Regions from separate parts of the Bradyrhizobium sp. ma5 genome, predicted to be linked through region 2. Evidence: riboswitches for the same ligand, from Rfam matches in the RefSeq annotation. Region 2 holds a riboswitch; the other holds the start of a gene.
The links. A riboswitch is a leader RNA that binds a small molecule or an ion and turns the genes downstream of it on or off. The one in region 2 is predicted to bind cobalamin.
Positions count from the first base shown of each region.

Region 1: linked by a shared signal. The riboswitch ahead of ACE103_RS02475 (TonB-dependent receptor) and the one ahead of ACE103_RS04130 (TonB-dependent receptor) in region 2 are both predicted to bind cobalamin.

Region 1 is NZ_CP170156.1:547,491-553,266, reverse strand. Features, by position in the region: gene ACE103_RS02485 (ABC transporter ATP-binding protein) at 1-358, opposite strand, end outside; gene ACE103_RS02480 (FecCD family ABC transporter permease) at 355-1,398, opposite strand; cobalamin riboswitch at 1,511-1,709, shown strand; gene ACE103_RS02475 (TonB-dependent receptor) at 1,869-4,076, shown strand; gene ACE103_RS02470 (hypothetical protein) at 4,190-4,360, shown strand; gene ACE103_RS02465 (hypothetical protein) at 4,478-5,767, opposite strand.
Region 2 is NZ_CP170156.1:892,222-897,997, reverse strand. Features, by position in the region: gene ACE103_RS04135 (PepSY domain-containing protein) at 1-1,308, opposite strand, end outside; gene ACE103_RS04130 (TonB-dependent receptor) at 1,311-3,599, opposite strand; cobalamin riboswitch at 3,705-3,901, opposite strand; gene ACE103_RS04125 (CobW family GTP-binding protein) at 4,152-5,081, opposite strand; gene ACE103_RS04120 (amidohydrolase family protein) at 5,083-5,776, opposite strand, start outside.

The sequences.
Region 1 (5,776 bases), 340 kb from region 2:
CCGCCTCGATATCCTTCGGCAACAGTCGCGCCGGATCGGTCGCGCCATGCGGATAGCGGCCGAGCGCGACGATATCGCGCGCCGGCAGCGGCCAGTGCACCATGTGCCCCTGTGGCAAATAGGCGAAACGTTTTGCCCGTTCGCGCAGCGGCAGCGACGCCAGCGCGTCGCCGCCGATCCTGATGTCGCCATCGGATGGAATTAGTCCAGCGAGCGCGCGCAGCAGCGTGGTCTTGCCGGCGCCGTTGGGGCCAACCAGCGCGACCAGATGGCCGGCCTCCAGCGACAGCGAAACATCGTGCAGCACCTTGCGGCTGCCGAGCGAGGCATTGAGCGCGGTGGCGGCGAGCAGCGTCATGCCACGCCTCCGCCCAGCGCGCGGCGTTCGCGCATGATCAGATACAGGAAGAACGGCACGCCGATGATCGAGGTCAGCACGCCGACCTTGATGTCCGAGGTCGAGGGGATGATGCGCACCGCGATATCGGCGGCGAGCAGCAGCGCCGAACCGGTGAGCGCGCTCGGCACCAGCAGCCGCGCCGGATCGTGACCGATCAGGGGGCGCATCAGATGCGGTGCGACGAGACCGATGAAGCCGATCGTGCCCGTGACGGCGACAGCACCGCCGACGCCGAGCGCAACGCCCGTGATCACGAGCAACCTTAGCCGCCCGACATCGACGCCGAGGCTCTGCGCCGCCTCCTCGCCGAGCGTCAGCGCGCGGAACGCGCTCGCCTGGCTGAGCAGGATGGCAGCGCCCGCGATGATGAAGGGCAGCGCCAGCGCCACGTGCTGGAAGCTGCGGTCCTCCAGCGAACCGAGCAGCCAGAATGCGATCTCCAGCACCACGAACGGATTGCTGGAGAGGTTCATCACCAGCGCGGTCGCAGCCCCGGCGAAGCTCGAGATCGCAAGCCCGGCGAGGATCAGGATCAGCAGCCCGGCATTGCGGCCGGCGATTGCGAGCAGCGCGAACACCGAGCCGAACGCAGCGATGATCGCCACCACCGGCAGCGCGTAGGAGCGCACATCGGCGAGGCCGAGCGCGATCACCAGCACCGCGCCGAATGCCGCCGATTGCGGCGCGCCGAACAGCGACGGCGAGGCCAGCGGATTGCGCAGCAGGCCCTGGAGCGCCGCGCCCGATAGCCCGAGAATACCGCCGATCGCGAACGCCAGAATGGTGCGCGGCAGCCGGATCTCGCGCACGATCACCTGCGCCACATCGCTGCCGCCGCCGAACAGCGCCTCGATCACCGCAAGCGGCGACAGCCGCACCGGCCCGATGCCGAGCGAGAGCACTGCCAGCAAGACCACGAGCGCGAGCAGCGCCGCGGTGGCGCTCCATCGGCGCCGCGCCGCGACCTCGGCCGCCAAGGTAAAATCCTGCACGCTCATTGGATCCATGCTCTTACAGCGATCGCCGTGGCAGGCAAGCGACACTCGACAAAAACCGTGGCCGCGTGACCGCTGCCCGACGTCCGCCGGGTTGACATTGCTGCCGGGCCGAACCCTAGATGAACATGACGGTTCTTTAGCGAGATGAAAAGGGAATGCGGTGCGGGGAAACTTCCCCAATGCCGCGGCTGCCCCCGCAACTGTATGCGGTGAATCCTTCGTCACAGGCCACTGGGAATCTCGGTCCTGGGAAGGCGACGAAGGGTAACGACCCGCGAGCCAGGAGACCTGCCGTCAGCCGTGGTCACACGCGAAGATGCCGGTCGGGGAGTACAGGCATGAGCTTCACCTGACGCGAGCGCGCATGGTGAGACTGGTTCGCGGTGACGTGCCACTGACGTTACCGAGGTCTCGCTTAGATGTTCTCCAACTCTTCCTCCCGGCGCCGCGCGCTTCTGTTCGCGTCGACGATGATCGTGCCGACAATCGTTCTCTCGACCGCACAGGCGCAGCAGGCACCCTCGCCCGATCAGCTACCGGCCGTCGAAATCACCAAGCCAAGCGACCAGAATTTCACGCGCGCCAAGCCGGCCGCCGACGAAGCGCCGGCGCCGCGCCGCCCGGCGCCGGGCACCGCCCAAGGCAACAATGTGGGCAGCGGAGCAGGATCGAACACGACAGGGACCGGACCGGCCGCCGGAACGGGCGGCGGCGGCCGGCAGTTCGCTGGCATCGTCGGCTCGTCGTCGACCGTGATCACGGCCGACGACATCGCGCATTCGCCAGTGCAGTCGCTGCCCGAGATTCTCGCGCAGGTGCCAGGCGTGCAGCTGCAAACGCTTTACGGCGGGCCGAACGGCGCCAAGACCTCGGTCGACCTGCGCGGCTTCGGCGCATTCGCCTCCGACAACACCTTGTTCCTGCTCAACGGCCGACGCCTCAACGACGTCGACAAGGCCGGCTTCGATCTCACGACGATCCCGCTCGATTCGATCGAACGCATCGAGATCACCCGCGGCAACAGCGGTGCGGTGCTCTATGGCGACAACGCGGTGGGCGGCGTGGTCAACATCATCACCAAGACCGGCGCCGGCGGTCCGCCAGCGACGATACGCGCCGAAGGCGGTTTCGGCTCGTTCAACACCCGCATGGCCGCGGTGTCCGCGGCGCTCAATTCCGGCCCGTGGTCGACCTCGTTCTACGGCAACGGCATCAAGTCCGACGGCTACCGCGTCAACAACGCGCTCGACCAGCGCAACGCCGTCGGCAACGTCAATTACACGACATCGGATCTCACCGCCTTCCTCACCGTCACCGGCAGCGACCAGAAGCTCGGCCTGCCCGGCGGACGGCTGGTCGATCCGTCGATCGGCGTCAACGAACTGCTCACCGATCGCCGCGGCGCGGCGACGCCCTTCGACTATGCCAACCAGCAGACCGCCAGCGTCACCACTGGCTTCACCAAGACGCTGATGAACGGCGTCGACCTGATCGTCGACGGCGGCTGGCGCCAGCGCGAGACGCAAAGCGGCTTCTTCGGCACCGTGCCGACCATCAGCTTCGCCTCGACCTACAATGACGCCGCGCTGCAGACCTGGTCGATCACGCCGCGGCTCAGCGTCAAGAACGTGATGCTGGGCATGCCGTCGACGATCCTCACCGGCATCGACTATTACGATTCGACGTTCCGTGAGGCGCGCGGCGCCTATCAGGGCGTCGATCCCTATCACATCTACAATATCGAGCAGCAAACCGTGGCCGGGTACTGGCAGCACACACTGGGCCTATTGCCGACGACCGACTTCTCCTACGGCGCGCGCGTCCAGAACACCAGCGTCTCGGCACGCGATCGCTACGATCCGAACGCACCGTTTGCGTTCGACACGCAGGCGGCGCCGCTCGACAGCAACGAGACCCAATACGCGCTGCATGTCGGCGCCGAGCATCGCTTCACCGACACCTTCTCGGTGTTCGGCCGTGCCGCGCGCGCATTCCGCACGCCTGACGTCGACGAGCGCGTCGCATCGGGTCCGTCATTCGACCCGCTGACCTTCGCCCCGATCCCGCAGAACTTCCAGCTCAAAACCCAGACGTCGCAGGACGTCGAGGGCGGCTTCCGGGTCAAGACCAACTTGTTTCAGGTCCAGACCAGCATCTATCTGATGGATCTCGAGAACGAGATCCATTTCAACCCGGTGCTGTTCTACAACACCAACCTCGACCCAACCCGCCGCTACGGATCGGAGACGAGCGCCTCGCTGAGGGTCAGCGACAGCGTCACCCTGCGCGGCGGCATGGCGATCACCCGTGCCGTCTTTCGCGAAGGCATCTGGGCCGGCAACGACGTGCCGCTGGTGTCGCGCTACACCGGCAATCTCGGCGTGACCTGGAATATCTGGCAGAACTATCTGGTGTTCGACGCCACGGTGCGGGCCTGGAGCTCGCGTATCATGGACAACGACCAGGCCAATACCCAGAACCGGATTCCGGGCAACGCCACTGCCGATCTCAAGCTCAGCGGGCAATATGACCGCTTCTTCTGGTCGCTCAGCGTGAACAATCTGTTCAACGCGCTCTATTACGACTACGCCATCGCGAGCTCGTTCACGGCCGGCCGCTTCTCGGCCTATCCGCTTCCCGGCCGCACCTACATGGTCAAGGCCGGCGCGACGTTCTAGAGCATGATCGGCGCGGCCGCGCGTGACCCGGCCGCGCCATCTCCTTACGTTACAAGCCCCGGTGAACTGGAGTAGAATTCCGGCAGATGATTTGACCCGTGCAGGGGAAACGCATGGCCAAGGCCGGAAAGAAGAGCAAGGGCAGCGGCAAGATCGACGACAAGACCGACGACAAGTCGAAAAAGCCTCCACCGCCCGCAGCGCCGCAGGACGACGATTATGAGGATGGCGACATCGCCACGCCGAAGGTCGATCGCTACGGCAATGATGATGAGCCATTGTGACGGATGAGCGATATCCATCCCCACGTCGTCCCGGCGAAAGCCGGGACCCATACTCCGCAGCGGATGTTTTGAATGGGACTCGTCGTTCCACCATCGCTCACCAATAACCATTCGTGGTTATGGGTCCCGGCTTTCGCCGGGACGACGTGTTGAGAGATCGTGCAAGAAACTTTCCCCCTCAATTGTCCTGATACTTGCGCGATCGAGCAGATGCGCACCGAAGCCACCGCGGGCCAGCGATGAGGCGATCGGCGGTGATGCCAGCAGCAGCGCTGTCGTCATCGCCAGCGGCACGGCGCTGAGCCCATCGAGCCGCACCGGCGTCAGCTCCTCGCTGCTGCCCCGATAGAGACCTTCGCCCGCGGCGATGCGACCGCATTCCCTGATCAGGTCGCGCCGCGTGCCGTCGCGCGATGCGCTGCCGAGCAGCGCCTGCATCGCGAGATGCGTCCGCACCCCGACACGGCTCTCGGGAAGCGGCGCCGGCGTCTCGCCGAGCGAGACCCGCAGCAGCAGGTCGACCAGATCGGTGCCTGACCGGTGCGCGTTCATCGGCTCGACCAGCCGCGGGTTGCAGTCGATCAACAACGGCGTTGCGCTGTCGAGCGGCATGATAACGTCGACCGAGAGCGCGCCGTGCCAGCCGAGATGCGCGCCGATGGTCTCGAGCGCGGCGCGAATCGCCGGCCGGCTCACGCTCTCCTTGATCGCCTCGCCGCCACCGACGCCGGCCGCGATCTGCCGGTAGGCGTGGAAGCCGACCAACGCGCCGCGGCAGAACACCGACTGGGCTTTCTCGACCGTGCCGGTGATGAGATCCTGCGCCAGCACCTCGCCGGTAAAATCGCCGGCGGATTCGAGATCATAGAGCGCGCGATTGAGATCGCCCGCGTCGCGCACGAACCAGACGCCGCGGCTGGCGGTGCCGACCGACGTCTTGACCACGGATGGAAACCGCAGGCCGTCGCGCAGTCCGTCGGCCGAGGTCACGATCCGGGTCGGCGGCTGCGGCAGCCCGAGCCGGTCGAGCAGCCGGCTGAAGCCGGCCTTGCTGTGCACGGCGCGATAGCTGTCGAAATCCGGCAGCGCCAGGCCCGTCCGTGATATCAATCGCGCCGCGGCGCGGGCGAACAGAAACCCCTGCTCATGGGTCGGCAGCAGCACATCGTATTGCCGCGATGCCAGCAGCCGCTCGACGAAGCCCAGGAAGCCGGCCGGATCTGACCGCAGTGGCGGGCAATGGTGGTACTTGCGGACAAAGCGGGAGTAGCGCGCCAGGCACCAGCGCGAGGGGTCGCAGACCTCGACGTGATGGCCGGCCAGCCCCAGGATCGTGATCGCCTCGCGGCCGGAGGTGCTGGAGCCCTCTGACACAAGCACCCGGAGCGGCTTTTTGGGGTCGATCATGACCGATCA
Region 2 (5,776 bases):
GAACAGCCAGCGGTAGGACCGGCGGCTGTCGTCGCTGCGGTCGAGTATCTCGGCGCTGACCGGAGAGATGTGCAGCCAGGTGTGGGCGGGATCGTCGAAGACGATGCGCAGCACCGGAAGCTCGCGCGCCTGGTGCAGCGTGTACCAGTAGGCGTCCGGTTCATCGAGCTGCCGCGCCGATATCACCGCGGCTCCCGGCATCGCGCGCCGGGCGGCAGCGATGATCGCATCGCGCGAGAGTGTCACGGGCGCGCCGGTCACGGGATCGGCAAGGCTTCGACGGCCATTGCTGTCGTCGAGCATCACCAGGGGGCGGCCGCCGATCCAGACGTAGCGCGCTTCCACGGCCTGCGCGGATGGCGCTGCCCGGAAGCCGGCAACGATATCGGGTGTGTCGTGACCGCTGTATCCGGCTGCGATCTCGCGCATAACGCCACGGCCGGAGAACGCGCCGCCGGGATTGAGCGACAGCCAGCCGCTGAACATCCAGGTGAAGATGAAGATGCCGCCGATCAGGCCGGCGATGTGATGCCAGGCCATCCAGCCGCGATAGGGCGAGACGGCGCCATCAGCATAGCGGCGCGTCAGGCGCAGGCGGAGAATACCGATCCAGAAGCCGGTGACCGCGACGACCAGACACACACCCGAGATCCACAGCACCACGTCCCGCCAAAGCGGGCCGTCCTTGCGCAACACGGTCGGATAGATCCAGTGCGGGATCGAGCCGAGCCAGTTCCAGATACGTTCCTGCCGCGTGGTGTCGAGCGCGATCTCGCCGCTGCGCGAGGAGACGTAGAGCTCGGTGTCGTCAGCGTCGCCGAGACCGATCAAATAGAGCGGCCGCAACGGATCGAAGCGTGCGGTGACCGACCATTGATCGCGCGTCACCGTATCGAGCAGTTGCGGCTGCACGGCGCGCGGATGGTGCTGGGCAATGGCAAGCGCCTGGTCAGGCGTGACCTGGTCGATCACGCTGCCGTCGATCGCCGAGATGGTGACCGCGCCGCCCTTCCATCCGGTCACGCGATAGACCGGAACGTCGTCCATCATCGAGAGCCGGAGATCGCGCGGATAATGCTCCGCGCCCGCGATCGCCAGCGCGCGATCGGGAGCGACCTGCACCTTGTTCCAGAGAATGACGGGGAGCGCGGACAGGCGCTCGCTGTCAGTGAGGCGCGGAAAGGCCACGTACATCATGACGAGACCGGAGATGAACCACATCGCGAAGAACAGACACGTCGCAATGCCGATCCAGCGATGGACGACATAGAGCCATCGCCGCGCTCGCCGGATCAGAGCTTTGCGCATGGTCAGAACTTCACGTTGACGGACAGTTCGGCGGTGCGCGGCATGCCCAGCAGCCACTGCCCCGTGCCGTTCGAAGTCACCGCGTAGACCTTGTCGAACAAATTGTAGACCCGGAACGCGACCGTGGTGCGGTCATCCGGCTTCCACCTGATGCCGCCATTGACCACATTGTAGCCCGGCCGCAACTGGGTGTTGGCAAGGTCTGAGTACATCGCGCCGACCATTTGCACGCCGCCATAGACCGACCAATTCGGCGCGAAGTCCCAAGTCAGCCAGACGTTGGCGACCTTTTGCGGCACGTTGATTGGGACATTGCCGGCATAGCTGACGAGCTTGCCGCTCACCAACTGGCTGTTGTTGTCGTATTTGGCCTGCAGCAGCGCGACATTGGTGTCAATGCGCCAGCCATCATTCAGCGCCAGCCCGACGGATGCCTCGACCCCGCGGGATGATTGCTGACCGACCTGCAGCGCCGGACCGGTGGGTGCGTTGGGATCGGCAATAAGCAGATTGTTCTTGACGATCTGATAGCCCGCCAGCGTCCACTCGCCCCGCCCGCCCAGGAATGACTGCTTAACGCCGAACTCGGTCTGCTTGCCGGTGGAAAGCTGGAAGGTCTTTTGCGAGGCCGCCAGCGAGATGATGTTGCCGACCGGATCGACGCCGACCGCATACTGGCCATAGAACGCGAGGTTCTTGATCGGCTCATACACGATGCCGGTGCGCCAGCTCGTGCCCGACAGCGTGGTTTCGAAGCTGTTCGTCGGTGTCTTGTAGTCAGTACGGTCGACCTCAGGGCGATCGTATCTGACGCCAGTGACGAGCGACAACTGATCGGTCAGCGATAGCCGATCTTCGGCGAACAGCGCGTATTGATTGACGTTTGCATTGAAGCCCGGCGTGGTCGGAGACTTGGTCACAAAGAACGACCCGGGATCAAACACATAGGGAGCGACCGAGGAGTTCGTGGGAATGGACGGAACGCTTGAGTTGTTGGTATGGAAGAACTCGATGTGATTGACGTCGAAACCGGTCACGAACCGGTTCTCGAGGCCGAAGATGTGGCCGCTGAAGGTCGCATCCATGCGGTTGCCGACCTGCTTCTGATCGTGGAATATCTCAAGATAGCTCGTGCGATCGATCAGCTGAGTCTTGGGGTTGAAAGTGTAGTTTTCGATATCGCGCCAGTGCCGCTCGCTGGTCAGATAATACATCGTGTTGTTGACCTTGATGCCGTCGGCAACGTCCCACTCGGTCTTGAACTGGGTCCAGCTGTCCTGGTAGCGGATCGCACTGTCGGCTGCGTTGTAGTTCTTGAAGCGCAGCGCATCCTGGATCTGGCCGTTGATCAGCGGCGTGCCGAAATAGCGCGACGGGCTGCGGTCGCCATAGTCTTCGGAGAGCGTAAAGGCGAGATTTTCCGATGCCTGCACGCGCACCGCGGCAGAGACCACCGCATTCGAGGTCTTGTCGCGATCGACCCAGCCGTCCGACATGTTGCCGGTGGCGTTGATGCGGTACGACACATTGGGATTGATCGGCCCGGTACTGTCCACCGACAGCCGTCGCGTCATGTTGCTGTCGAGCGAGACCTCGGCCTCGTTGTAGGGCGTGCCCTGCGGTTTTTTCGGAACGACGTTGATGACGCCGCCGATCGCGCCCTCACCGTACAGCACGGAGGCCGGGCCACGCAGCACCTCGATGCGTTGCGTCGACCAGGTGTCGTAGGGGAACGTCAGGGTGCCGGAGCCGATATAGAAGCGCGTCCCGTCGTACAGCGTCATCACTGAGTTGCTGCCGGCAAAGCCACGGGTGCTGAACGACAGGCCGCCATTGCCGGGCGCCGGCGTTGCGATGAACCCGGCCGCATTCTGGGTGACGGCGTCGAGCACATTATGCTGGCCGCGTTCGGCGATGGTCTGCGCCGTGATGATCTCGACGCTGGCCGGCGTCTGCAGGGGCGTCAGATTGAGACGGCTGCCGGCGCCGCCCTGCGTGGTGGCGTTAAGCGTCGGCGACGCCGATCCCGAAGCGCCCGATGCTGCAGCACGCGGCGCGCCAGCGGCTGCCGCCGCCGTCGCAGGTCTGGCACGTGACCGCGATGCAGCGGCGATATTGCTGCTTCGTGCCGCGGGCTTGGGCCTTGAGGATGTCGAGGGTGCGACCTCGATCGGATCGAGCGTCGTGGGTGGAGGCGTTTGTGCCGAACCCTCGGCGGGCAGCAGCAGCGATGACAGGGAGCAAACGAGGCCGAGGCGCCAACGGCGCGCGGCGGGAGAGGACGGAGACATGAAAAGACTCGCGGTAACGTGGCACGTCACCGCGAACGCGGACTGGTGCATTGCCCGAAAGGCAATGCTCCGATCCCACCAGGACGCCCCCGCCCGATGTGCTCGCGTGTGACCACGACTGACGGCAGGTCTCCTGGCTCACGGGTCATCGCCTGTCGACGCCTTCCCGGGCCTGATAGCCCAGTGGCAAATTGACGAAAGGCTCGCCGTTTACAGTTGCGGGGACAGCTGCGGCATTGGGGTTACCCTCGCACCGCATTCCCTTTTGATCCCCGAAGGGAACCGTCGAGAGAAACGATAGGTGGTGCGGGATGGGCTGTCAATTCGACGCGATTGTCGCACGCATGCTTTGCGCGGCGGTGCTGCGGCGATGACACAGCGGCATCTGCGGCTGACGCGGAGCGGTAACCCGTCATCCCCGCGCAAAGGCTTTGCCTTTGTCGCTGGAGGAGCGCGGCACGCGCGTCTCGAAGGATGCACGGCCCGGCTGGTGGCCGTCGATCCTTCGACACGCCGCTTCGCGGCTCCTCAGGATGACGGAGAACCTTCGCATCACCCTGCTTCGACGCATCCCCGCATCACCTCATCGATCTCGGCCCGCGACAGCGCGCCCATTTCGGCGATGAACACGATTCGCGTGCGCGGCACGCCGGGTGCCGGCACGCCGCCGGCAGCCAGTGTCGCGCGTCCACCGGCGAGTTGAAATACCGTCAGCCGTCCGGGCTGCTCCACCGTCTCGAACAATCCCTTCGCCCGCGCCAGCTTCGGCGCCAGTTTGCCGATCGCCTGCTGCAAGCGCGGCAACCGCACCGGCCATTCAGAGGTCCAGCTCAGCGTCTCGAACCGGTCGGATACCGGCCGTCGCGGCGCGGTCTCTCGCGGCGCCGGCACATGATCGAGGTCGGCCGGAAACAGCAACGCGGCCGGCACCTCGCCATGCAGCGCATCGACCACCACGGCCGCCGGACGCACCGCCCGCACCGCATCACGGATCGCCGCGCACGCGGCTGCATCGGCGAGATCGACCTTGCTCAGCGCCACCACATCGGCCGCCCGCAACTGCGAGCGCAGCAGCGCATCGTTCAGCATCGCCGCAGGCTGCGTCGCGTCGACCACGCACAGCACGGTCTCCAGCGGTGCCTCCTTCCAGATCACGGGATCCATCAGGTTGCGCACGATGTCGGCGGGGTCTGCGATCCCGCTGGTCTCGATCACGATGAATTCGGGACGCGGATCACGCCGCAGCAGGGTTGCGAGCGTGCGCAGCAGATCGCCTTCCAGCGTGCAGCAGATGCAGCCATTGCTGAGGCTGACCACGCCATCGCTGGCGCCGGCGATCAACTCCGCGTCGATATTGATCGCGCCGAAATCATTGACCACCGCCGCGATGCGCCGCCCTTGCGCATGCGCCAGCAGATGGTTGACGACCGTGGTCTTGCCCGCCCCGAGAAAACCCGCGACCAGCAGGATCGGGACCGGCATCTCAGCCCCCAGTGACCGGCCGACGCACCGGCCGGCCCGGCCGTGCCGCGACGTCAAGCACGCCATCATTGATCAGCGGCTGGCCACTGACCACGAGATGCCGCACGCCTTCCGCCGGGCGGTTCATCGCGGAGAAGGTCGCGCGATCGCTGAGCGTCTCGAAGTCGAACACCACGACGTCGGCGTCGGCGCCCGCCTGCAGCCTGCCCTTGGCGCGCATCGCCGGCGTGCTCGCGGACAGGATTTCCGCCGGAATCAGCGCGCATTTGCGGATGCCCTCGAGCAGCGACACCTTCCGACGCTCGCGCACCCATTCGCGGATGAAGCGGGTGAAGCAGCCGGCCGAACGCGGATGCGAGGTCGCATCGTCAGGCAGCGGCCAGGCGTCGCCGGTGTAGGGGCGGCCATCCGACAGCGTCCACGGCATCGCGTCGGACGCGATCGCACCGCCCGGATACAACACCGCCATGTCGAGCAGGTCGCGATGGTGCTGATTGTTCTCGATGTCGAGCACGTGCCACAGCACCAGCGTCGAGGGTTCCGCGGCCTGCGCGGCCAGCAGCTCCTCGCGGCTGCCGAAGCGGTGACCGTCGGTCACGCGCTGCACCGAATCATAGCCGAGGCCGTTGCGCTCCTCGAACTTGGGATCGCTGAAGAAGGTCGCCGCCAGCACGGTCGAGCCGGTGCCGTAGGGA